2 regions of the Alteromonas sp. ABH4_456 genome follow, and region 1 is predicted to be linked to the other one. Evidence: predicted binding sites of a transcription regulator. Region 1 holds the regulator's gene; the other holds the start of a gene.

The links. Region 1 encodes NrdR, which represses ribonucleotide reductase genes. Its sites were predicted from a motif close to AAACACNANATNTNGTGTTT; they were not measured.
Region 2: the regulator NrdR is predicted to act here: its motif matches at 6,309-6,328, upstream of nrdA (class 1a ribonucleoside-diphosphate reductase subunit alpha).

Annotation. Positions count from the first base shown of each region.
Region 1 is NZ_JBSWXO010000019.1:26,957-39,509, reverse strand. Features, by position in the region: gene ACXAG2_RS19960 (PilZ domain-containing protein) at 1-345, opposite strand, end outside; gene ettA (energy-dependent translational throttle protein EttA) at 489-2,162, opposite strand; gene lpxD (UDP-3-O-(3-hydroxymyristoyl)glucosamine N-acyltransferase) at 2,382-3,419, shown strand; gene glyA (serine hydroxymethyltransferase) at 3,613-4,869, shown strand; gene nrdR (transcriptional regulator NrdR) at 4,972-5,421, shown strand; gene ribD (bifunctional diaminohydroxyphosphoribosylaminopyrimidine deaminase/5-amino-6-(5-phosphoribosylamino)uracil reductase RibD) at 5,430-6,551, shown strand; gene ACXAG2_RS19930 (riboflavin synthase) at 6,573-7,238, shown strand; gene ribBA (bifunctional 3,4-dihydroxy-2-butanone-4-phosphate synthase/GTP cyclohydrolase II) at 7,257-8,357, shown strand; gene ribH (6,7-dimethyl-8-ribityllumazine synthase) at 8,443-8,916, shown strand; gene nusB (transcription antitermination factor NusB) at 8,928-9,347, shown strand; gene thiL (thiamine-phosphate kinase) at 9,409-10,374, shown strand; gene ACXAG2_RS19905 (phosphatidylglycerophosphatase A family protein) at 10,374-10,865, shown strand; gene dxs (1-deoxy-D-xylulose-5-phosphate synthase) at 10,947-12,553, opposite strand, start outside.
Region 2 is NZ_JBSWXO010000001.1:97,757-110,309, forward strand. Features, by position in the region: gene aroA (3-phosphoshikimate 1-carboxyvinyltransferase) at 1-1,238, opposite strand, end outside; gene serC (3-phosphoserine/phosphohydroxythreonine transaminase) at 1,243-2,328, opposite strand; gene gyrA (DNA topoisomerase (ATP-hydrolyzing) subunit A) at 2,419-5,112, opposite strand; gene ubiG (bifunctional 2-polyprenyl-6-hydroxyphenol methylase/3-demethylubiquinol 3-O-methyltransferase UbiG) at 5,403-6,110, shown strand; gene nrdA (class 1a ribonucleoside-diphosphate reductase subunit alpha) at 6,532-8,859, shown strand; gene nrdB (class Ia ribonucleoside-diphosphate reductase subunit beta) at 8,931-10,061, shown strand; gene yfaE (class I ribonucleotide reductase maintenance protein YfaE) at 10,080-10,352, shown strand; gene ACXAG2_RS00525 (hypothetical protein) at 10,388-10,717, opposite strand; gene efpL (elongation factor P-like protein EfpL) at 10,865-11,440, opposite strand; gene ACXAG2_RS00535 (zinc-ribbon domain containing protein) at 11,617-12,189, opposite strand; gene ACXAG2_RS00540 (DMT family transporter) at 12,180-12,553, opposite strand, start outside.

The DNA of each region.
Region 1 (12,553 bases):
ATCGTCGCCGCTGTTCAGATTGATCAGGCGGCGCAGTTCGGCGAGACATTCCACATCGATGTGATCAACTTTACAGCCGATATAAATGACGCCGGCTTTTTGCGGAGACTGGCGGTAAAGCTGGATCAGATACAGTGTCATTAACGGACTGTCGGGATTTGCTTTAAACATCACTGTGTAAGGGTCGTGACTGTCGAAGGGCAACATGTCCAGCATGGCTTCTGCAGCGCTGAGGCGCAGGCCCTGCAGTGATACATCCTCAACAGTAACAGGTATGCTGTTACCATGGAGACTGAGCTCTCCCGGTACCTTTAAATCTACACGCTGAAACTGTCGTTTATCCACAATTGTTCTTCCTGATAACTTACCCCTTAATTATTAGTGTAAACAACGGGGTAAGGTCAACCTGATCGTTCAAATTAATCCTGTGAAAGCCGGAAAATTAATCAACCAGATAGTAAAAGCCCCGCAAATGCGGGGCCTGTGTATTACTTCTTCGCCATACGCTTATATTTCAAGCGGTGTGGCTCTACCACGTCCTGTCCGAAGTTTTCTTTCAGCCAGGTTTCGTAGTCGGTGTAGTTTCCTTCAAAGAAGTTAACTTTACCTTCATCGCGGTAGTCAATGATATGCGTGGCCACGCGGTCGAGGAACCAGCGATCGTGCGAGATAACCATGGCACAGCCCGGGAATTCCAATAAGGCATTTTCCAGTGCACGCAGGGTTTCAACGTCCAGGTCGTTGGTCGGTTCATCGAGCAGCAACACGTTGCCGCCGGCTTTCAGCAGTTTGGCCAGGTGAACACGGTTGCGCTCACCACCGGACAGATCGCCGATGAACTTTTGCTGGTCGCTGCCACGGAAGTTAAAGCGGCTGCAGTAAGCGCGGCTGTTAATTTCAAAGTTACCGATGCGGATAATGTCAGAATCGTCAGAGATTTCTTTCCACACGGTATTCTTGTCATTCATGTGGTCGCGGAACTGCTCCACACTGGCAAGATGAACGGTATCACCAATAACCACTTCACCTTCGTCCGGCTGCTCCTGACCTGAGATCATTTTGAACAGGGTAGATTTACCCGCACCGTTAGGACCGATAATACCGACGATAGCGCCTTTCGGTACTACGAAGTCCATATCATCGATAAGTACACGGTCACCATAAGCTTTTTTCAGGTGCTTCACTTCAATGACTTTATCGCCCAGTCGCTCACCCGGTGGAATGAACAGTTCATTAGTTTCGTTACGCTTCTGGTAATCAGACGTGGACATTTCTTCAAAGCGGGCCATACGTGCTTTCGATTTAGCATGACGGCCTTTCGGGTTCGAGCGCACCCATTCCAGTTCCTGCTTCATGGATTTCACGCGGGCATTTTCAGTGCGTTCTTCCTGGGCAAGACGGGCTTCTTTCTGTTCCAGCCAGGATGAATAGTTACCTTCCCACGGAATACCGTGACCACGGTCGAGTTCCAGGATCCAGCCGGCAACGTTATCAAGGAAATAACGGTCGTGGGTAATGGCTACCACAGTACCTTCATAGTCGTGAAGGAAGCGTTCCAGCCAGGCAACAGATTCTGCGTCCAGGTGGTTAGTCGGTTCGTCAAGCAGCAGCATATCCGGCTTCTCAAGCAGCAGGCGACACAATGCTACACGGCGGCGTTCACCACCGGACAGTTTGGAAACATCGGCGTCCCATGGCGGCAGACGCAGGGCATCCGCAGCACGTTCCAGGGCGTTGTCCAGGTTATGACCGTCCTTCGCCTGAATAATCGCTTCCAGCTCACCTTGTTCCTTTGCCAGCGCATCAAAATCGGCGTCTGCTTCGGCGTAGGCGGCATACACTTCATCAAGACGGGTAAGGGCGTGTTTTACATCAGCAACCGCTTCTTCGATGTTGCCGCGTACGTCTTTGGACTCGTCCAGCTTAGGTTCCTGTGGCAGGTAACCAATGTTGATACCCGGCTGCGGGCGGGCTTCACCTTCTATTTCGGTGTCCACGCCGGCCATGATGCGGAGCAGGGTAGATTTCCCCGCACCGTTAAGACCCAGAACACCGATTTTGGCGCCAGGGAAAAAGCTCAGAGAGATATCTTTTAAAATATGACGGTTGGGTGGCACAATTTTGCCAACCCTGTGCATGGAATATACGTATTGTGATGACATGTTCCGAACAGTGTCCTTGCTTCAATATAAGTAAATGATATGCCATCTATTGTACTCGCTTTGTCCTCAATCTGACCAGTAAAGCCAGCAGTGATTTTCAATGATGGGTTAATTTTGAACGTTTACATGGCGGATGGCAGGAAATTAATGGTGAGGGTCAGGACGAATCCGGGATTTTGCATTACCATACACACAGGAAATTGACTAACAGGTTAAGCTATGACGGCACACGCAAAACGCACATACACTTTAACTGAGCTGGCTGACCACGTGGGTGGCAGTGTGGCGGGTGATGAAGCCCGTATCAACGAAACAAAGCTGAGTGGTGTGGGCACTCTGGCCGGGTCCAAAGGCCACCAGATTTCATTTCTGACCAACGTAAAATATAAGTCGCAACTGGCTGATACGGCCGCCGGAGCGGTGATTCTGAATGAGAAAATGCTGGACGAGTGTCCGGTTCCTGCGCTGGTTCACAGTAATCCCCACGCAGCCTTTGCCCGCATAGCCCAGTTGTTCGACACCACACCTGAGGTGGCATCCGGAATCGCTGAAACGGCGGTTGTGGCTTCTTCTGCTACGCTGGGAACCAATGTGTCACTGGGTCACAATGTCATTATTGAAGATAATGTCATGCTGGGTGATAACGTCAGAATCGGCGCAAATACCGTGATTGGAAAAGGCACGAAAATTGGTGAGGGTTCGACCATTTATCCCAACGTCACCGTGTATCACGATATTGTGATTGGTAAGCGGGTGACTATTCACAGCCAGACCGTTATTGGAGCGGCAGGTTTTGGATACGCAAACGACAAAGGAACATGGCTGCCTATTCCGCAAACCGGCAGTGTACAGATTGGCGATGATTCACAAATTGGTGCTTCAAGCAGCATCGACCGTGGCGCAATGGAAGATACCATCATCGGTAAGAATGTGATTATCGATAATCAGGTACAGGTAGGACATAACTGTATCATTGGTGATCACTCCTGTATTTGCGGCGCTACAGGCATTGCTGGCAGTTGTCATATCGGCAAATACGTCATACTTGGCGGAGGCTGTGGTGTGAATGGACATATCAGCATTTGCGACAATGTGCAGGTAACCGGTTATACCATGATTGTGCAGGATATTACCGAGTCCGGCGTTTATTCATCCGGTCAGCCGGCCATGAAAAACCGCGACTGGCGTAAAGTGACTGTACGGACCCGTCAGATCGATGATCTCTTTAACCGTGTGAAAGCGCTGGAAAAAGGTTAAATCTTTCTGAATTGTAATTAAACGTTATATATGGCCGCAGGCCGCGGCGTATAAGCGGTAGGGCAGTGTTAAGAAATGCTGCCGCTGCGGATATAAACGAAACGGGCATAAAGCAGTATACATGCGGCTTAAAATGACTAAAATATGCCCCTCATTTTTTAGCTGTCCATAAAACGCAGAGTAAGGAGCCTTCATGTTACCTCGCGATATGACTATTGCGGATTACGATCCGGAACTGGCAGATGCCATGGCCAAAGAAGCTGAGCGTCAGGAGCATCACATTGAGCTCATCGCATCAGAAAACTATTGCAGTCCACGTGTCATGGAGGCGCAAGGCTCTCAGTTAACGAATAAGTACGCAGAAGGTTATCCCGGTAAGCGTTACTATGGTGGTTGTGAGCATGTAGACGTGGTAGAGCAACTGGCGATTGACCGTGCTAAGCAACTGTTTGGTGCTGAGTACGCCAACGTTCAGCCCCATGCAGGCTCTCAGGCCAACGCTGCTGCGTTTATGGCTCTAATTAATGCCGGTGATACTGTTCTGGGTATGAGTCTGTCTGAAGGCGGTCACTTAACTCACGGTTCTCACGTAAACTTCTCAGGTAAAACCTACAACGCGGTACAGTATGGTCTGAATGAAGAAACCGGCGAAATCGATTACGAGCAGGTTGAAGCACTGGCCTTAGAGCACAAGCCTAAGATGATTATCGGTGGTTTCTCTGCTTATTCAAAAGTGGTTGACTGGGCCCGTTTCCGTGAAATCGCAGATAAAGTAGGTGCGTACCTGCTGGTCGACATGGCACACGTTGCCGGTCTGATTGCTGCCGGTGTTTATCCGAGCCCGCTGCCTCATGCACACGTAGTGACTACCACGACTCACAAAACCCTTGCGGGTCCCCGTAGTGGTCTGATCCTGTCTGCCTGTGGCGACGAAGACATCTACAAGAAACTGAACAGTTCCGTATTCCCCGGCAACCAGGGTGGTCCTCTGTGTCACGTTATTGCAGCTAAAGCGGTAGCGTTCAAAGAAGCCCTTCAGCCTGAATTTAAAGAATATCAGCAGCAAGTTGTGAAAAACGCAAAAGCCATGGTTGAAGTGGTGCTGGAGCGTGGTTACGACGTAGTGTCAGGCGGTACTGAAAACCACCTGTTCCTGCTGGATCTGATTAAGAAAGATATCACAGGTAAAGACGCTGATGCCGCGCTTGGCCGTGCAAACATCACTGTAAACAAAAACTCTGTACCAAAAGATCCACGTTCACCGTTCGTGACCAGTGGTCTGCGTATCGGTAGTCCGGCGATTACCCGTCGTGGCTTCAAAGAAGAGCAGGCGAAACAGGTTGCGACCTGGATCTGCGACATTCTGGACAACATGGGTGATGAAAGTGTTGTTGAGCGTGTTAAAGGTGAAGTTGTTGAACTGTGTAAAGCGTTCCCGGTTTACGGGTAAGCCGTTTTATCAGTATGAAATTCCCCGCTCTTAGTCAGTAAGAGTTGATGCCGTCAGAGCAGCCTGTGCTGCCTGGCGGCTTTGTTGTTAAAAGGACCTGCTATGTTTTGCCCGTTTTGTTCGGCACAGGAAACCAAAGTTATCGATTCCCGTCTGGTGGCAGAAGGGCATCAGGTACGTCGCCGTCGCGAATGTGTTATCTGTCACGAGCGCTTTACTACCTTTGAAAGTGCTGAATTAGTGATGCCGAGAGTCATTAAACGGGATGGTTCGAGAGAGCCGTTCAATGAAGATAAGCTGCGCGCCGGCTTGCAGCGGGCACTGGAAAAGCGCCCTGTGAGCACGGAGAAAGTGGAAGAAGTGATTTTGTCGCTCAAGTCTGCATTGCGTGCTACCGGTGAGCGGGAAGTCTCCAGTGAATTCCTTGGTAATCTGATTATGGATGCACTGAAGGTGCTGGACAAAGTCGCTTATGTGCGGTTTGCGTCAGTGTACCGCTCATTTGAAGATATTCGTGAGTTTGGTGAGGAAATTGCCCGTTTAGGAGACTGATAACCGCCATGAAAACCACGTCAGCTGTTTCCATTTCTCAGGACTACGCCTGGATGGCGAAAGCCATCAGACTGGCTACGCAGGGTCAGTTCACCACATCTCCGAATCCCCGTGTCGGTTGTATTATTCTTGACAGTAACGGTGCCTTAGCCGGACAGGGTTACCATATTCAGGCCGGCACTCCCCACGCGGAAGTACATGCTCTTCGTGAAGCGGGCGATAAGGCCCGTGGCGGTACGGCTTATGTCACACTTGAGCCCTGCAGTCATTTCGGACGAACGCCTCCCTGTGCCGATGCTTTAGTGGAGGCTGGTGTCAGCAGGGTGGTTATCGCCATGACTGATCCGAACCCTCAGGTAAGCGGCCGTGGCATAAAAAAACTTCAGGATGCCGGCATTGATGTGGTGTCTGATATTCTGGCGGCCGAATCGGCAGCATTGAACCCCGGTTTTATCAAACGCATGGTATCAGGCAAACCGCGGGTAACGGTGAAACTGGGTATCAGTCTTGATGGCAAAATAGCGTTGTCTAACGGCGTCAGTCAATGGATCACCAGTCCCGAATCCCGTCGCGATGTGCAATTACACCGTGCTGCAAGTTGTGCCATTCTAACCGGCAGTGGCACTGCACTGGCCGACAATCCGTCTTTGCTGGTCAGGGAAAATGAAGCCAATTTTTCTGATTATCCTGTTTCGCCGGTAAGGCAGCCGCTCAGGGTCGTGATAGACAGCCACAACCGGTTACCGGACGATCTGCAATTATTCACAGACGGACACAAAACCCTGCGGGTAACCGGTCAGCCAGTTGCGCCGCAAACCAGTGTCCCTGCACTGGCCGTCTCCATGCGTGGCAATTACATAGACCTGTCTCAGCTCATGGAGAAGCTGGGGGAGCGGCAAATTAATGATGTTTGGGTGGAAGCCGGCCCGGGTCTTGCCGGTGCATTGTTTACTGCCGGTGAAGTTGACCGGCTTGTGGTGTATCAGGCGTCCAAACTGTTGGGTGACAAAGCACAAAGCATGCTCACGCTGGATGAATTTGTGTCGCTGGATGAAACGCCGGTACTGTCACTGACTGACGTACGGCAAACCGGCCCTGATATCCGCTTGTCATACGATATTATTAAGTAACGCTTTTGTAGAGGGTATACGATGTTTACCGGAATTATTCAGGCCCTGGGGACGATTCAGTCTCTTGATCACCGGGGCGAAGACATCAAGCTGACTGTGTCGTCAGAAAAGCTGGATATGTCTGATGTGGCCCTTGGCGACAGTATTGCCACAAACGGCGTCTGTCTCACAGTAACCGACTTCGGTACAGATTATTATTGTGCTGACGTGTCAGCCGAAACCATCCGTTACACCGGTTTTGCCAATTATAAGCCCGGCAGTACCGTGAATCTGGAAAAAGCCATGCGCCCCACCGATCGTTTTGGTGGTCATATTGTATCCGGCCATGTGGACGGCGTTGGTGAAGTCAAAAAGATTGTTAAACACAGTACTTACATTGAAATCTGGATTTCTGCCCCCACTGAGTTAGCAAAGTATATTGCCCATAAAGGCAGTATCACGGTGGACGGCGTCAGCCTGACTGTGAATGAGGTGGATGGCAATGAGTTTATGTTGTGGATCATCCCTCACACCCTGCAGGAAACGGTTATCGGCACTTATAAAGCCGGCAGTCGGGTCAATCTGGAAGTAGACGTGGTTGCCCGCTATCTGGAACGCCTGATGATGGGTGACAAGGCAGCAGAAAAGACCACCAAAAAAGACATTAGTATGGCCTTCCTGGCCGAAAATGGTTTTCTTAGAAAATAACCCTACATAAGTGAAATTATGGCACTCAACACCACAGCTGAAATAATTGAAGATATCCGTCAGGGTAAAATGGTTATCCTGATGGACGATGAAGATCGCGAGAATGAAGGCGATATCATCATGGCCGCTGAGCATGTGACGCCGGAAGCGATTAACTTTATGGTTACTCATGCCCGCGGACTGGTATGCCTGCCCATGACGCAGGAGCGCTGTGAACGTTTGAATTTACCGCTGATGGTAGATAAAAACGGCGCACAATTTCATACCGCCTTTACCGTTTCCATTGAAGCAGCACGTGGCGTAACCACCGGTATTTCTGCTGCAGACCGCGCGACCACAATTTTGGCCGCGGTAGGTAAGGATGCTAAAGCAACTGATATTGTGCAGCCGGGCCACATTTTTCCGTTAATCGCTAAAGAAGGTGGTGTACTGAACCGTGCAGGTCATACCGAAGCAAGCGTCGATCTTGCCCGTCTTGGTGGCTGTGAGCCAGCTGCTGTTATTGTCGAGATCCTCAATGAAGACGGCACCATGGCCCGTCGTCCTGAGCTCGAAAAATTCGCCGAAAAATACGATATAAAAATCGGCACAATTGCGGATCTGATTGAATATCGCAATCTGAACGAAACCACTATAGAGAAAGTTGCCCAGTGCAGCCTGCCTACGGAATATGGTGAGTTCGAACTGCATACCTTTAAAGATGTTATCGATAATCAGATTCACTTTGCGCTGAAGAAAGGTGACATTGACCCGGAAACACCTACACTTGTGCGTGTTCACTTGCATAATACGCTTAGTGATTTACTGGGTTCTACCCGCGCGATAAACCGTACCATGACGTTACCTGATGCCATGAAGCGCATTGCAGACGAGGGTGGTGTGCTGGTGGTGCTGGGTAAAGAAGAAGACCTGGAAGGGCAGGTCAGACAATTTGCTGCAGAAGACCGTGGTGAAAAGCCGGAAGGAAAAACCTGGACCGGTTCATCACGTACCGTAGGTGTTGGCAGCCAGATTCTGGCGACCATGGGCGTTAAAAAAATGCGTTTGCTCAGCAAGCCGGTTAAATACCACGCGTTGTCCGGCTTCGGACTGGATGTGGTGGAATACATTCATAATTAGTTCCCGTGTAATTCGTGAACATTCGATTTAGTTTGCGCGCAGTTATGCTATACTGCGCGCCGTTTTTTCATAGGGGTGGAATACCATGCAGGTAATTGAAGGTAATATTCGCGCAACAGGCAAGAAATTCGCGATTGTTGTGTCACGTTTCAACAGTTTTGTTGTAGAAAGCTTGCTTGAAGGTGCGCTGGATACGTTAGAGCGTCACGGTGAAGTCAGCGACAATGACATCACCCTGGTTCGCGTACCGGGTGCATATGAATTACCTGTAGCAGCGAAAAAACTGGCAGAAAAAGGCCAGTTCGATGCGATTATCGCTTTAGGTGCGGTGATCCGCGGTGGTACGCCTCACTTTGATTTTGTTGCCGGTGAGTGTAACAAAGGTCTGGCCCAAGTATCACTGGAGTATGGTATTCCGGTCTCTTTCGGTGTTATCACCACAGATTCTATCGAACAGGCTATTGAGCGTTCCGGTACCAAAGCGGGGAACAAAGGTGCAGAAGCTGCACTGGGTGCCCTTGAGATGGTGAACGTTGTTTCAGCGCTTAACGATCTTTAACCGGGGGTTACGTGAAAGTATCCGCACGTCATAAAGCCAGAGAACTTGCCCTTCAGGGTGTTTATTCATGGCAAATGAGCAAGAACGATATCGCCCAGGTGGAGTTATCACTTGCGACCAGTAACGATATGCAGAAAGTCGACATGGTGTATTTCCAGGCCATGTTGCGCGGTGTTGCGGAAAATGCAGAAGCATTAGACGTAAAAATTAAGCCATACCTTGGCCGTTTACCGGAAGAACTGGATCCTATCGAAAAAGCGATTCTGCGTATTGCTACCTATGAATTAACTGAGCGCATGGACGTGCCTTATCGCGTAATTATTAACGAAGCCATTGAACTTGCTAAATCTTTTGGTGCCGAAGAAAGCCATAAGTTTATCAATGGTGCGTTAGATAAAGCGGTGAAGACGTTACGTCAGCACGAGCGTTAACAGCGATCCATTTACGTACCTGTACGTAATGACACGACGACACTGAGTTAACCGGTAAAACGTGAAAGAATTTGATCTTATTGGCCGTTACTTTGCAAATGGCGGCCATCAACGAAAAGACGTAATCGTCGGCATCGGTGATGACTGTGCTGTTACGTCTGTTCCTGCAAATCAGCAGCTCGCCATTACCACTGATACACTGGTGTCCGGCGTGCATTTCCTTAAAGATGCGCCTGCCAGATCCGTAGCCTATAAAGCAGTAGCTGTTAATCTCAGTGATCTCGCCGCAATGGGTGCAGAGCCAGCCTGGATTTCTCTTTCCCTGTCTATGTCGCATGTGGACGAAACCTGGATGGAAGAATTTGCCAGCGGCTTGTATGAGCTGACCAGATACTATTCTGTGCAGCTCATTGGCGGTGACACGGTACGTGGTCCTCTGGCTATGACTATCACTGCGCAGGGTTTTATTCCTCCTGAAGCAGCGTTGAAGCGCAGCACGGCGAGACCCGGCGACTGGATATATGTTACCGGCACTACCGGTGATGCCGGCGCTGGTCTGGATATTCTCAAAGGGTCACGTGAAGCGAAAGAGGAAGACAGGGAGTTTCTGGTTAAACGTCATTTGTATCCCACTCCGCGTGTAGCTGTCGGAACAGCGCTGCGACGCATTGCCTCTTCCTGCATTGATGTGTCAGACGGCCTGCTGGCCGATTTAAATCACATTCTGAAAGCATCGAATTGCGGTGCAACTGTGCACGTAGACCGCTTACCCGTGTCTTCGGCCTTATTCAATTGTGTGGGTGCACAGGATGCCTACCGTTATGCGCTGACTGCCGGTGACGATTATGAACTGGTCTTCACTGTAAACGAAGAGCAGCGTGGCAATCTGGAAACGTCTCTGGCCAGCACAGGTGTAAAGGCTACCTGCATCGGTCAGGTAACCGGCCAGGCAGGCAAAACAGACTTAAAATTGTATGACGAGCCGTATCAACTGAAAGACGTTGCGGGCTACGAGCACGATTTTTAATGCAACCTGAGTACCGTGCCAGAGTATCAATGAAAAATCCGGTGCATTTTTGTGCACTGGGCTTTGGCTCCGGTCTGATCCCGTTGATGCCGGGGACGTTTGGTTCTCTGGCAGCGATTCCCTTAATTCTTCTCTTTGCGCCGGCCGGTAACGTTATTTTTATCACGGCGACGATATTGAGCTGCATTGCGGGTGTGTATTTTTGCGGTAAAACTGCCACAGATATGGGTGTTCATGATCACGGCTCCATTGTCTGGGATGAAGTGGCCGGTATGCTTCTTACTTTTCTGTTTGTTCCGCTGAGTATTTCTACGCTTATTGCCGGTTTCGTGTTGTTCCGTATTTTTGACATTTTGAAGCCTTGGCCTATCGGACCCGTTGATAAAACGGTTCACGGGGGACTTGGCATCATGCTGGATGATATTCTTGCTGGGATTATGGCTTGTGTGTGCCTGCATGGTCTCATATGGCTGGTTCCCGCCATAGGTTAACTTTCACGGACTTATCGAATAAAAAAGCCGTTCTGTTTGAAGCAGAACGGCTTTTTCGTTTATGTTTTACAGTAACCTTTCTCAGTCACCAAAATACGCCTGCACCTGACGGACAATTCCGGCGGTGTCGAGACCATGCTCAGCATACATTTCCTGTTGGGTACCCTGCAATATGAAGCTGTCAGGTAGACCAAGATGAAGTGTGTGCATTCTTTGCTTCGCAGATTGAAGATATTCGGTTACCGCAGAACCTGCACCGCCCATGATACAGCCATCTTCCAAGGTCACGATGCCTTCGTGCTCCTTGCAGATTTCATCAATAACCGCAGTATCCAGAGGTTTAACAAACCGCATATCAACCACTGTGGCATTGAGAGATTCAGCGGCTTTCTCTGCATAAGGTAGCAATGTACCGAAATTCAAAATAGCAAGCTTGTTACCTTTGCGAAGCGTACGTGACTGGCCCAACGGGATTTCAGTCATGCTTTGTTGCGGCGTGATGCCTTTGCCGGCACCGCGGGGATAACGCACAGCAGCAGGCTTCTGCGCCTTGTGACCGGTATAAAGCATCTGACGACATTCATCCTCATCAGCAGGGGTCATAATGATCATGTTAGGAATACAGCGTAAAAACGCGATATCAAATACGCCCTGGTGAGTGGGACCGTCAGCACCAACCACACCGGCGCGGTCGATGGCAAACAGCACAGGTAAGTCTTGTAGCGCCACATCATGGATCAACTGATCGTAAGCCCTTTGCAAGAAGGTAGAGTAAATGGCAACAACGGCGTTATACCCTTCTTTGGCAAGACCGGCACCGAAGGTCACAGCGTGCTGTTCTGCTATTGCTACGTCAAAGTACTGTTCAGGGAACTGCTGGGAAAACTTCACCATGCCTGAGCCTTCACGCATGGCAGGGGTAATGGCCATGAGTTTGGGATCCTGAGCCGCCATATCGCACAACCACTGGCCGAAAATAGCCGAAAACGTGGGGGCTGAAGGTGCAGATTTAGGCAGGGCGTTATCTTCCGGATTAAATTTTGGTACAGCGTGGAATTTAATCGGATCCTGTTCCGCTACAGGATAGCCTTTCCCTTTTCGTGTAACCACATGCAGGATGTGCGGGCCTGAGAACTGACGCATGTTGCGCAGGGTATCGACCATGCCATTAACATCATGGCCGTCGATGGGACCAATGTAATTAAACCCGAGCTCTTCAAAAATAGTGCCCGGCACTACCATGCCTTTGATGTGCTCTTCTGCACGGCTGGCAAACTCTTTAATCGGTGGAACGTTACTCAGCAGCTTTTTACCGCCATCGCGGATTTTATTGAAAAAGTTACCGGTAAGCAGACGTGCCAGGTGACTGTTCAGTGCACCGACGTTTTCCGAAATAGACATTTCATTGTCGTTAAGTACCACCACCAGGTCTTTATTAATGTCCCCGGCATGGTTCAACGCTTCAAACGCCATACCCGCTGTCATTGCACCGTCGCCGATGACGGCAACCACTTTGCGGTCTTTGCCTTCTTTTTCTGCTGCTACAGCCATACCCAGCGCGGCGCTGATGGATGTGGACGAGTGACCGACAGCAAAGGTGTCGTACTCACTTTCCGGAGGCCACGGGAACGGGTGCAGACCATTTTTTTGTCGGATCGTCGACATGCGGCCGGCACGGCCGGTCAAAA
Region 2 (12,553 bases), on a different contig from region 1:
GTTTTGGCTGTACAGCGCGGATCGTTAATAGTGACCGGCGTATCGCTAAGTGCTACAAGGGAGAAGCACATTGCCACCCGGTGATCATTATATGTATTGATTTCAGCATGCTTCAGTGATTTCAAAGGTTGCACGGTGATGTAATCGTGTCCTTCGTCCACTTCGGCGCCCAATTTGCGTAACTCAGTAGCCATTGCATGCAGGCGATCCGTTTCTTTAACCCGCCAGTTGTAGATATTACGGATAGACGTCGGCCCTTCAGCAAACAGCGCTGTGGTAGCAATAGTCATGGCTGCATCAGGAATATGATTCATATCCATATCCACACCTTTTAACGGTGCACCGGTGACAGTCACTGACTCATCCGCCCATTCAACTTTCGCTCCCATCGCTTCAAGTACATCAGCAAAACGTACGTCACCCTGGATACTTTTACTACCAATGCCGGTAACTTTCACCGTACCGCCTTTAATTGCAGCAGCAGCCAGGAAGTAAGAGGCCGATGACGCATCACCCTCAACCATGAAACGACCCGGAGAAGTGTAAGTTTGATTTCCCTTGACCTCGAAGCAGGTGTAGTCATTGTTAGTGACGACAATACCGAATTTGGCCATGGTATCCAGCGTAATATCGATATAGGGTTTAGAAACCAGCTCACCCTTAATTTTTATCAGCGTATCAGAAGCGAATAACGGCGCAGCCATTAATATTGCGGTCAGGAACTGACTGGATACGCTCCCATCCACGTTAACTTCTTTGGCCGACAAGGGTTTACCGGCAATTTTAAGCGGCGGATAACCAGCATTTTTAAGATATGTGACATCAGCACCGGCTTCCAGCAATGCATCAACCAGATCGCCGATTGGACGCTCTTCCATACGCGGTTCGCCGGTCAGTGTAACCAGCACATCACTGGCAGCAAGGACAGCACACAACGGGCGCATTGCCGTTCCGGCATTGCCAAGAAATAATTCGGTTTCACCGGCAACATTGAATTTACCGCCAATACCGGTAACCGTACATTCAGTCTTGTCCTCACTCAGTGTGTAAGTCACACCCAGCTTTTCAAGGGCAACCAGCATGTGGCGGATATCATCACTGTCCAGCAAATTGGTCAGTGTTGTCTCACCTTTTGCCAGCGCTGCTAGTAACAGAGCACGGTTAGATAAACTCTTAGAGCCGGGTACGTTTACTTCTCCGTCTACACGGGAAATTGGTTGTAATGTTAACTGCTCCACTGACTCACCCGTTTTGCTTTTCAAATTGCTGCATAAATTCAACCAGTGCTACAACACCTTCAACCGGCATTGCGTTATAGATACTGGCGCGCATCCCGCCCACAGAGCGGTGCCCTTTCAACGCTTTCAGTCCGGCCGCTTCAGCCTGTTCTAAAAATGCCTGATTCAATCCGTCATCTGCCAGATGGAAAGGCACATTCATTTTAGAACGGTTGTCAGGATGCACCGGGTTTGAGTAGAAATCACTGTTATCGATAGCATTATACAGTAACGCTGCTTTCTCATCGTTGCGTTTTTGCATGGCACTCAGGCCACCATTGTTCTTCAGCCACTTGAACACGAGGCCCGCCAGATACCATGAGAAAGTGGGCGGTGTGTTATACATTGAATCGTGATTAGCCATCAAATCAAAATCGAAAATGGACGGGGTTTCTTTACGCGCTTTACCGATAAGGTCGTCACGCACAATTAATACCGATAAACCGGAAGGACCGATATTTTTTTGTGCGCCGGCATAAATAATACCGTGTGCAGCCACATCCAGCGGTTGCGACAATATACAAGAAGACATATCAGATACCAGCGGTACCTTACCTGCCTCAGGTAACCAGTCAAAAGCAATACCATCAACGGTTTCATTGGGGCAAAAATGCAGGTAAGCCGCATTCTGGTCAACATCGCCGGCATTGACTCTTGCGACTGATTTCAGTCCGTCAATCTCGATGGTTTCACCAATCACTTTGGCATTGTTGTATTTAGATGCCTCAGCAACGGCCCCTTTCGACCAGGAGCCGGTAACCATGTGCAAAGATGTGTCACCGGTTTGAGAGATGTTCAGCGGCACAGAGGCAAACTGTCCGCGGCCGCCACCATGGGCAAAAAGTACTTTGTAATTGTCCGGTACGGCCAGTAAGTCGCGCACGTCCTGCTCTGCTGTAGCGGCAACTTCAATAAAATCTTTGCCTCGATGGCTGACTTCCATGACAGAGCAGCCTGAATCACGCCAGTTCAGAAATTCCGCCTGTGCCTGCTGCATGACCTCTGCAGGTAACATTGCGGGTCCAGCACTGAAGTTAAATACATTACTCATAGATTATTTCAACACCTGTAAACACAACAAGCGGCAAAAGCCGCTTGTTGAATAAGAGTTAAAACGCGCTGCAGTTAACAGCGCGCCGGCTTATTCTTCTGTCGTTGGCTTATCGCTGTCTGAGACAGCGGCATCATTGTTAGCAGATGCTTCTTCAGCGGTGTTTTCCCCGCCTTCTTCCAGTTCAAGTTCTTCGTCGATCACTTCTTCGATACGTTGAAGACCTACTACTTTCTCATCATCAGCAGTTCTGATCAGACGTACACCCTGGGTGTTACGGCCAACCGTAGACACTTCACCGACACGGGTACGTACCAGTGTGCCCATGTTGCTGATAAGCATGATTTCGTCGGTTTCATCAACCTGTACAGCGCCGACAACTTTACCGTTACGTTCTGACACTTTGATAGACACCACGCCCTGAGTCGCACGACTCTTAGCCGGGTAATCTTCAAGGGGCGTACGTTTACCATAACCGTTTTCAGTTGCAGTAAGGATGGCGCCGTCACCACGGGGAACAATCAGAGATACCACACGCTGACCTTCCTGCAGTTTAATACCGCGAACACCCGTTGCCGTTCTGCCCATAGGACGAAGAGCCTGCAACTCTTCACCGGTTTCCGGATCACGTTTCACTTCACCTGTTTCTGAGTCGCGCAGTTTTTCGTTAAAACGAACCACTTTACCTTCGTCAGAGAACAGCATGATGTCGTCATCACCGTGGGTGATTGATACGCCAATCAGTTCATCGCCTTCATTAAGGTTAACGGCAATAATACCACTGGAGCGCGGTCTGGAGTACAGACTCAAATCAGTCTTTTTCACCGTACCGTTGGCTGTCGCCATGAGTACAAACTTGCCTTCTTCAAATTCTTTAATAGGCAGAATGGCAGTGATCCGCTCGTCATTTTCCAGCGGCAGAATATTCACAATCGGTTTACCACGGGCGTTCCGGCTGGCAAATGGTAACTGATAAACCTTCAACCAGTACAGACGGCCACGGGTAGAGAAACACAGAATGTGGTCGTGGGTATTCGCAACCAGCAGACGCTCAATGAAATCTTCATCTTTCATCTTCGTCGCTGACTTACCCTTACCACCACGGCGCTGTGCTTCATATTCAGTCAGTTTCTGATATTTCACATAGCCTTCGCGGGACAGCGTCACAACAACGTCTTCCTGCTCAATCAAATCTTCAATATCAATGTCATGACTTGCAGCCGTGATCTCTGTGCGACGTTCATCACCAAATTCATCACGCACTTTTTCGAGCTCTTCACGAATCACTTCCATCAGACGCTCAGGACTGCGCAGAATGTGCAACAACTCAGCGATGATAGCCAGTAGCTCTTTGTACTCATCAAGGATCTTTTCGTGCTCAAGACCTGTCAGTTTATGAAGACGCAGATCAAGGATGGCCTGTGCCTGTTGTTCTGTCAGGTAGTACTTGCCGTCACGGATACCAAATTCCGGTGTCAGCCAGTCCGGACGGGCTGCATCATCACCGGCACGCTCAAGCATGTCAGCAACATCACCCAGGTGCCAGCCCTGTGCAACCAAAGCTTTCTTAGCTTCAGACGGACTCGGCGAAGCTTTGATAAGCTCAATGATAGGATCGATGTTGGTCAGTGCGATGGCAAGACCTTCAAGGATATGGGCACGATCCCGCGCTTTACGCAGTTCGTATACCGTACGGCGGGTAACCACTTCACGACGGTGAAGGATAAAAGCCTCAAGCATTTCTTTAAGGTTGAATACTTTAGGCTGACCGTTATCCAGTGCCACCATATTAATACCGAATACTGTTTGTAGCTGGGTATTGGCATACAGGTGGTTAAGCAGTACTTCCGCCGACTCGTTGCGTTTTACTTCAACAACAATGCGCATACCGTCTTTGTCAGACTCATCACGCAGGGCAGAAATACCTTCGATACGTTTTTCTTTTACCAGTTCAGCGATCTTTTCAATCAGGCGGGCTTTGTTTACCTGATAAGGGATCTCATTAACAATGATGGTTTCTTTACCATTACTGTCGGTTTCGATTTCCGCTTTGGCACGCAGATAGATTTTGCCTCGACCGGTACGGTAAGCATCATCAATACCCTTACGACCACTGATCATCGCCGCAGTAGGGAAATCCGGACCCGGAATATACTGCATCAGCTCTTCAATGGTAACGGCAGGATTCTCTATCATTGCGATACAGCCGTTCACCACTTCAGTGAGGTTGTGGGGCGGAATGTTTGTTGCCATACCAACGGCAATACCGGAGGAGCCGTTTACCAGCAGGTTTGGTACTTTAGTAGGTAAAACCTCTGGAATTTGCTCAGTACCGTCATAGTTAGGTACGAAATCTACGGTTTCTTTATCAAGATCCGCCAGTAACTCATGGGCAATTTTAGCCATACGTACTTCGGTATAACGCATGGCCGCGGCAGAGTCGCCGTCTACAGAACCGAAGTTACCCTGCCCGTCTACCAGCATGTAACGTAAAGAGAATGGCTGTGCCATACGTACGATGGTGTCGTATACCGCACTGTCACCATGAGGGTGATATTTACCGATAACATCACCCACCACACGGGCGGATTTCTTATACGGTTTATTGAAGTCGTTTTTGAGTTCGTTCATCGCGAAGAGTACGCGGCGGTGAACCGGCTTGAGGCCGTCCCTTACGTCAGGCAATGCTCGCCCGACAATAACGCTCATCGCATAATCAAGGTAGGAGTTTTTAAGCTCTTCCTCGATATTTATGGGGAGAATTTCTTTAGCGTTATCAGTCATAAACTGCTATGTCCCTTGATTCAAGTTCAAGCGTATCCAATGTCACGCACTTTTAAATGCAGCTAAGAACAGCGCTTTCTTATTATGGGTTTTACAAGTAATCATTGAGTGTATCACCGGATGACAGATTTATGTAGCGCTTAATACCCGCAAATGGGGCTGTTATTACCAACCGATTACTTTTCACGCAATTAATCCACTTTAATACACAAATCGTCCCTTTTACTGCTTTGATCATGTATCGTATTTATCAAAATCAATCTCCTCTATCTGATAATACGAGCACCAGTATGTCGAATGTCGATGAACAAGAAATTGCCAAATTCAGTGAACTGGCCTCCCGTTGGTGGGATACCGAAAGTGAATTCAAACCCCTGCACTTAATCAACCCGTTAAGACTTGATTTTGTGCAGCAGCACTGTGATGGTCTGTTTGAAAAGAAAGTGCTGGATATTGGTTGTGGCGGCGGCATTCTTGCAGAATCCACGGCTAAACTAGGTGCTGATGTTACCGGTATTGATTTGGCGTCTGCTTCTTTAGAGGTTGCTAAACTTCATGGTCTCGAATCCGGTGTAAAAGTCGATTATCAGTGTGTTTCTGCAGAAGACTTTGCAGAACAAAGACCCGGAGAGTTCGATGTGGTGACTTGTATGGAAATGCTCGAGCACGTTCCCGATCCGGCATCGATCATCGCTGCCTGCGCCAAGCTGGTTAAGCCCGGTGGCCATGTATTTCTGTCTACTTTAAACAGAAATGTGAAATCCTGGCTGATGGGCATCGTTGGTGCCGAATATATCCTCAAGCTGGTACCAAAAGGCACACATCAGCATGCCCGTTTCATTAAGCCTTCAGAATTAATGGCAATGACCGATAAGGTTGATCTTTTTGCCAGAAATACCACAGGTCTGCATATGGATCCGCTAAGCCGCCAGTTCTACTTATCGGACAAAAACATCGATGTGAACTATATCGTCCATACGCAAAAAAGCCTGCTGTAAACACTATATATAGTATATAAGAATAAATATTACGCTATATGTCGTATTTGTAACCAACCCGCTTTGAGCGATTAAAACTTTTTAACCGGCGATCAAAAAAAGTAAAAAATGGTTGCATCTGTCTGATTTGGCTTAGTCATGCCGCTCATAGGTGAGTTACCACTAACCTTTTTCAGGGACCGTTTTGATCGCTGGATAAACCACCAGATATTGGGTTGCAAAACCACGCAAACCTCACTATCTTGTGTCTTGTCCGACGGGTGTTTTAGAACAATAAAGTAGTACAAAAACACGGGATCCCGCCAGGCAGTAAGGGATCTCTGCTGGATCAAGCTTTCAAGGCTTAGCAAATTCAATTTTATAAAGATGAATAGGGTGCCAACCCTTGCTTCATGCGCTAACAAACTAACGGCCAGTACAAATGAACAACAACTTGTATGTCACTAAACGCAATGGCGAAAAAGAAGTCATTGAGTTAGATAAGATCCATAAAGTGATCACGTGGGCAGCAGAAGGGTTAAATAACGTTTCTGTTTCTCAGGTAGAAATCAAAGCTCAGATCCAATTTTACGATGGTATCAAGACCGGCGAAATCCACGAGACATTGATCAAGTCAGCAGCCGATCTTATTTCAACAGATGCGCCTGATTATCAGTATCTTGCAGCCCGTCTGGCGATCTTCCACCTGCGTAAAAAAGCATATGGTCAGTTTGAGCCGCCTAAATTGTTTGATCATGTTAAAAAGATGGTTGAACAGGGTAAGTATGACGAGCACCTGTTGTCTGACTACACGCAAGCTGAATTTGAGGCGATGGATGATTTCATCGATCACTGGCGTGATATGACCTTCAGTTATGCTGCTGTTAAGCAGCTTGAAGGTAAGTATCTGGTACAAAACCGTGTTACCGGCGACATCTATGAAAGTGCCCAGTTCCTGTATGTTCTGGTAGCCGCCTGCCTGTTCGCTGACTACCCGAAAGAAACCCGTCTTGATTATGTCCGCCGTTTTTACGATGCAACATCGACATTCAAGATTTCTCTGCCTACACCGATTATGTCCGGTGTGCGCACCCCTACCCGTCAGTTCAGCTCATGCGTACTGATTGAAACCGGTGATAGTCTGGATTCTATCAACGCCACCGCCAGCGCCATCGTAAAATACGTGAGTCAACGTGCCGGTATTGGTGTAAACGCTGGTCGCATTCGTGCACTGGGTAGTCCAATCCGTGGTGGTGAAGCTTTCCACACAGGTTGTATTCCTTTCTACAAGTACTTCCAGACTGCGGTAAAAAGCTGCTCTCAGGGCGGTGTTCGTGGTGGTGCAGCGACGTTGTTCTACCCGCTGTGGCACATGGAAGTTGAATCACTGCTGGTATTGAAAAATAACCGTGGTGTTGAAGAAAACCGCGTACGTCATCTCGACTACGGCGTGCAATTCAACAAGCTGATGTATCAGCGTATGATGAAAGACGGCTACATCACACTGTTCAGCCCGTCTGATGTACCCGGTCTGTACGATGCTTTCTTTGCTGATCAGAACAAGTTCGAAGAGCTGTATGTGAAATACGAACAGGATGACTCCATTCGTAAGAAGCAAATTAAAGCCATGGAACTGTTCAGTCTGTTTATGCAGGAACGTGCTTCAACCGGACGCATCTACCTGCAAAACGTTGACCACTGTAATACTCACAGCCCGTTTGACCCGGCTGTTGCCCCTGTCCGTCAGAGCAACCTGTGTCTTGAAATCGCGCTGCCGACCAAGCCGTTGGAGCACGTAAACGACGAAAACGGCGAAATCGCACTGTGTACGCTGTCAGCATTTAACTTAGGCGCGATTAAATCTCTGGATGAATTCGAAGAATTATCCGACCTAGCTGTGCGTGCACTGGACAGCCTGCTCGACTATCAGGATTACCCTGTTCCGGCGGCATACCATGCCACCATGAATCGTCGTACGCTGGGTATAGGTGTTATCAACTTCGCTTATTATCTTGCGAAGAACGGCGTGAAGTACTCTGACTTCAGCGCAAACCCGCTTATTCACCGTACGTTTGAAGCGATGCAGTATCATTTATTGAAAGCGTCTGTGAATCTGGCAAAAGAGAAAGGTGCCTGTCCTAAATTTAATGAGACCACCTACTCTAAAGGTATTCTGCCTATCGATACCTACAAAAAAGATTTGGACGCCATTTGTAATGAACCCTTACACATGGACTGGGAAGGCCTGCGCGCTGAAATGATGGAGCACGGACTACGTAATTCTACGCTGTCTGCGCTGATGCCGTCTGAAACGTCTTCGCAGATTTCCAATGCAACCAATGGTATCGAGCCGCCCCGAGGTCATATCAGCATTAAATCTAGTAAAGATGGTGTACTGAAGCAAGTTGTTCCTGAATATGAAAATCTGAAAGATGTCTATGAACTGCTGTGGGATATTCCGTCCAATGACGGTTACCTGCAACTGGTTGGTATTATGCAGAAATTCATTGACCAGACTATTTCTGCTAACACCAGTTACGATCCGGGCAAATATGAAAGCGGTAAGGTACCGATGAAGTTGCTGCTCAAAGATCTGCTGACCTCTTACAAGCTGGGTGTGAAAACACTGTATTATCATAACACCCGTGACGGCAACACCGACACCAGCTCAATGGAAGTCAAACAAGGCCAGGCGAAACCTCAACCACAGGCGCAAACCGCTGTGATTGAAGAAGACGACGACTGTGCCGGCGGTGCATGTAAAATTTAACGATAAACCAGGGCTTGCCCTGGTTTCTTCCGTTTTTAACTGATAAATCTGTTCTGAGTACTATCGCAGTTATGAAATACACAACGTTTAATCAACAAAGCGTCAATCCTCTCGTCGAGCCAATGTTTTTCGGTAACCCTGTTAACGTAGCCCGTTACGATCAGCAGAAGCACAGCATTTTCGAAAAACTCATTGAAAAACAAATCAGTTTCTTCTGGCGACCGGAAGAAGTTGACGTTACGCGTGACCGTGTAGACTTCCAGAAACTCACAGAGCCTGAGCAGCACATTTTTATTTCTAATCTGAAATATCAAACCTTGCTCGATTCCGTTCAGGGCCGCAGTCCGAATATTGCATTCCTGCCCATCGTGTCATTACCGGAGCTGGAAACCTGGATTGAAACCTGGTCTTTCTTTGAGACGATTCACTCCCGTTCTTACACTCATATTCTTCGTAACCTGTTTTCCGATCCGAGTGCAATTTTTGAAGACATCGTGGTTAACGAGCAAATCAAGCGCCGTGCTGCTGATATTTCTAAATACTACGATGATCTGATTTTCCACACACAGTTGTGGCAGACACAAGGTGAAGGCGTTCATACCGTCGACGGCGAAGTGTACGAAGTGAACATGCGTGTTCTGAAGAAGAAAATGTACTTGTGCATGAATTCAGTTAATGCCCTGGAAGCGGTTCGCTTCTATGTGTCCTTTGCCTGCACCTTCGCGTTTGCTGAGCGTGAGCTGATGGAAGGTAACGCAAAAATTATCCGTCTGATTGCCCGTGATGAAAACCTGCACCTGTCCTCTACTCAGCACGTGCTGAACCTGTGGGCCAGAGGCAAGGACGATCCTGAGATGGCAGAAATCGCCGCAGAGTGCCATGAAGAGGCACGCCAGATCTTCATCAGCGCTGTTGAGCAGGAGAAGGAATGGGCTGATTACCTGTTCAAGAACGGCTCAATGATCGGTATGAATAAGGAAATTCTGTGTCAGTACGTGGAATACATCGCGAATCAGCGTATGACCGCTATTGGCTTTGACGCACCATACGAAGTGAAAAGTAATCCGTTGCCGTGGATGAACAACTACCTGAACTCAGATAACGTACAGGTTGCGCCTCAGGAATCAGAGATCAGTTCCTATCTGGTAGGTCAGATTGACTCTTCAGTCAGCGAAGATGACTTCGCCGATTTTGAATTGTAATTCCTACCTTCCCCGTTAATGGGAAAACCTGAATCCACACTTCGTATCGATATTGTCGATACGGGGTGTGTTGATGCCGTACCGGATAAAACACTGCTGGAATCTTTGGAATCCGCAGGTCTGGCTTGTCATTATCATTGCCGCGACGGTTTCTGCGGAGCCTGCCGGACTAAATTGATAGAAGGGTCGGTGGAATATACCACAGACCCCCTCGCCTTTATTGACGATGATGAAATACTGCCCTGTTGCTGTAAGCCGGTAACAAACATCAAAATAGATGTTCCGCTTTAACTTACCTGACTCAACGCATTATCAGGAATGAATCTTTAGCAATCCTTATCTTCCAGATCCATTTTATCTTTCATTTTTTCACAGCCGTCTTCAATTGCATTACCGGCATCGTCGGCCCACTCTTCAGCTTTATCTTTGGCATCGTCTGTCCAGTCTTCCGCCTTATCTGCTGCATCTTCAGCAAATTCCTCTGTCTTATCTGCCAGATCAGATGCTGCATTTTTTGCATCATCAAATGCACTGTTGGCGGCACTTTTTGCTTTAGTCATTGAGTCTTCAGCCTGTTCCTGTTTTTCTTCGCTACATGCGCCAAGAACGCAGGTAAACAGACCAATGCATAGTAATGATGAGAGTTGTTTTGTCATTTTCATATGTCTTTCCTTTTACGCAGTTAAGTGTGTACTGATGTTAATCCTGCGGGCAATCAATACCTGCAGGGCTGGTTAAAAATAACACAATATTAAAAGGTAACAACAGCCACCTGAGTTTTATGGCTGCTGAACCGTATGCTGTCAGTGCTTATCGGCACGGCTCTGAAACTTACGTTCTTCGGTGTTGATTTTGATCCACTCGCCGGTACTGATGTACTCCGGCACCTGAACAACCAGACCGGTAGACAGAGTAGCGGGTTTGGTACGGGACGTCGCAGAGGCTCCCTTAATGGAAGGGTCAGTTTCTACCACTTCCAGTTCAACACTCATGGGTAAATCAAGCGCTACCGGCACTTCGCTTACAACCAGAACCTGAATACCGTCAGTTTCTTCGTTAATGAACAAAGCTTCATCAGCAATACTGTCTTTATTCAGATGGTAAGGCGTGTAATCTTCTTTATCCATGAATACATATTCATCGCCGTCGATGTAAGAGAACATTGCTGGACGGCGCACTAAATCAGCCATTTCCAGCATGTCAGAATCCTTAAATGTTTCATCATATTTTGCACCGCTTACCACATCGTACATACGCATACGATAAATGCTGCCGCCTGCACGGCCCTGTGGTACAGAACGGTCAATATCTCTGACAATACATGTCTTACCGTCAAAAATGATGGTGTTATTCTTTTTAATTTCACTTGCCTTAGGCATGGCGGTTCCCTGTATTAGTAAATCAGACCAACAGGCCCGATCAGGAGTGGAAAGCCTCTATTTTCCGCGATTTCTCGTCGGTAAGAAAGCGTTTTAAATGTCTGTTTTGCTGATTGAAACGGCGACGTCAGATTAAGGAAATGCTGTTTGGTTATAAGCACAGAATTTGTGCCACTTCACTTACCAACGCGGAGTAACTTTTCGTCTTTAATAATACCAAGCTGATACAGCGCCAGGGCAATGTCTTCAAGTTCCGCATCCTGCTCAGGAGTCCGGTCAGCAGTCTCTCTGAGAAGTTGATAATACGCTTGCATGGATTTAGTTCTTTTGGACACTTGCCGGCACTCAAAACACTCGCGGCAATGTGAGTCCACATAAAACTTTAAATGTTCAAACCAGTATTGTTGTTCTCTTGCGAAGAAGATGAAAAGCCTGCTGCAGACCGTACAGGTTTCCTCTATATCTACGTAGATGCGACGCGGGCACATCCGGAAATTTTGTAACGACGTGTCCGCCTTAATCGCTGTTTGGGGAAAAAACTGAAGTGACGAATATCTCCAGTGAGCATTGGTAATCTCTTCAAGTGAGTGTTCTTCATCTGAAGCTAACGGGACATTTCCATATTTTGGATGATTAACATATTCCATTACCGATCCTTTGACTTTCTGTAGCAAAAACACACAAAGTTCTTTCTCTATGCGAAGCGCATGTAGAGAAACCTGTTTGTTGAACCTGCCGGTCAGCGCCATTTTCTTATTACCAGTACAATGCCACCAATGATTGCAGCACTGGCAATAATGACTCTGACGTTAAGGCTTTCAGATAGAAATACCCAGCCCATCAAGATGGCAATTACCGGTACACTGAGTTGTAAAGTGGCGGCATTAGTCGCCGCTATTTTAGGGAGTACGGCGTACCACAAGGCATAACCCAAACCCGATGCGATGGCACCGGACAATACGCCATAGATGATACCGTAGCGGATAGTTGTTTCTGAAAGTGAAAGTGGCTCATCAACAAAGATAAACAGCGCGACAATAAACGGCGTCGTACGGACAAAGTTTCCTGCCGTCATTAAAAGTGGCGATGCTACGCCTTTGCCTAACAGTGAAT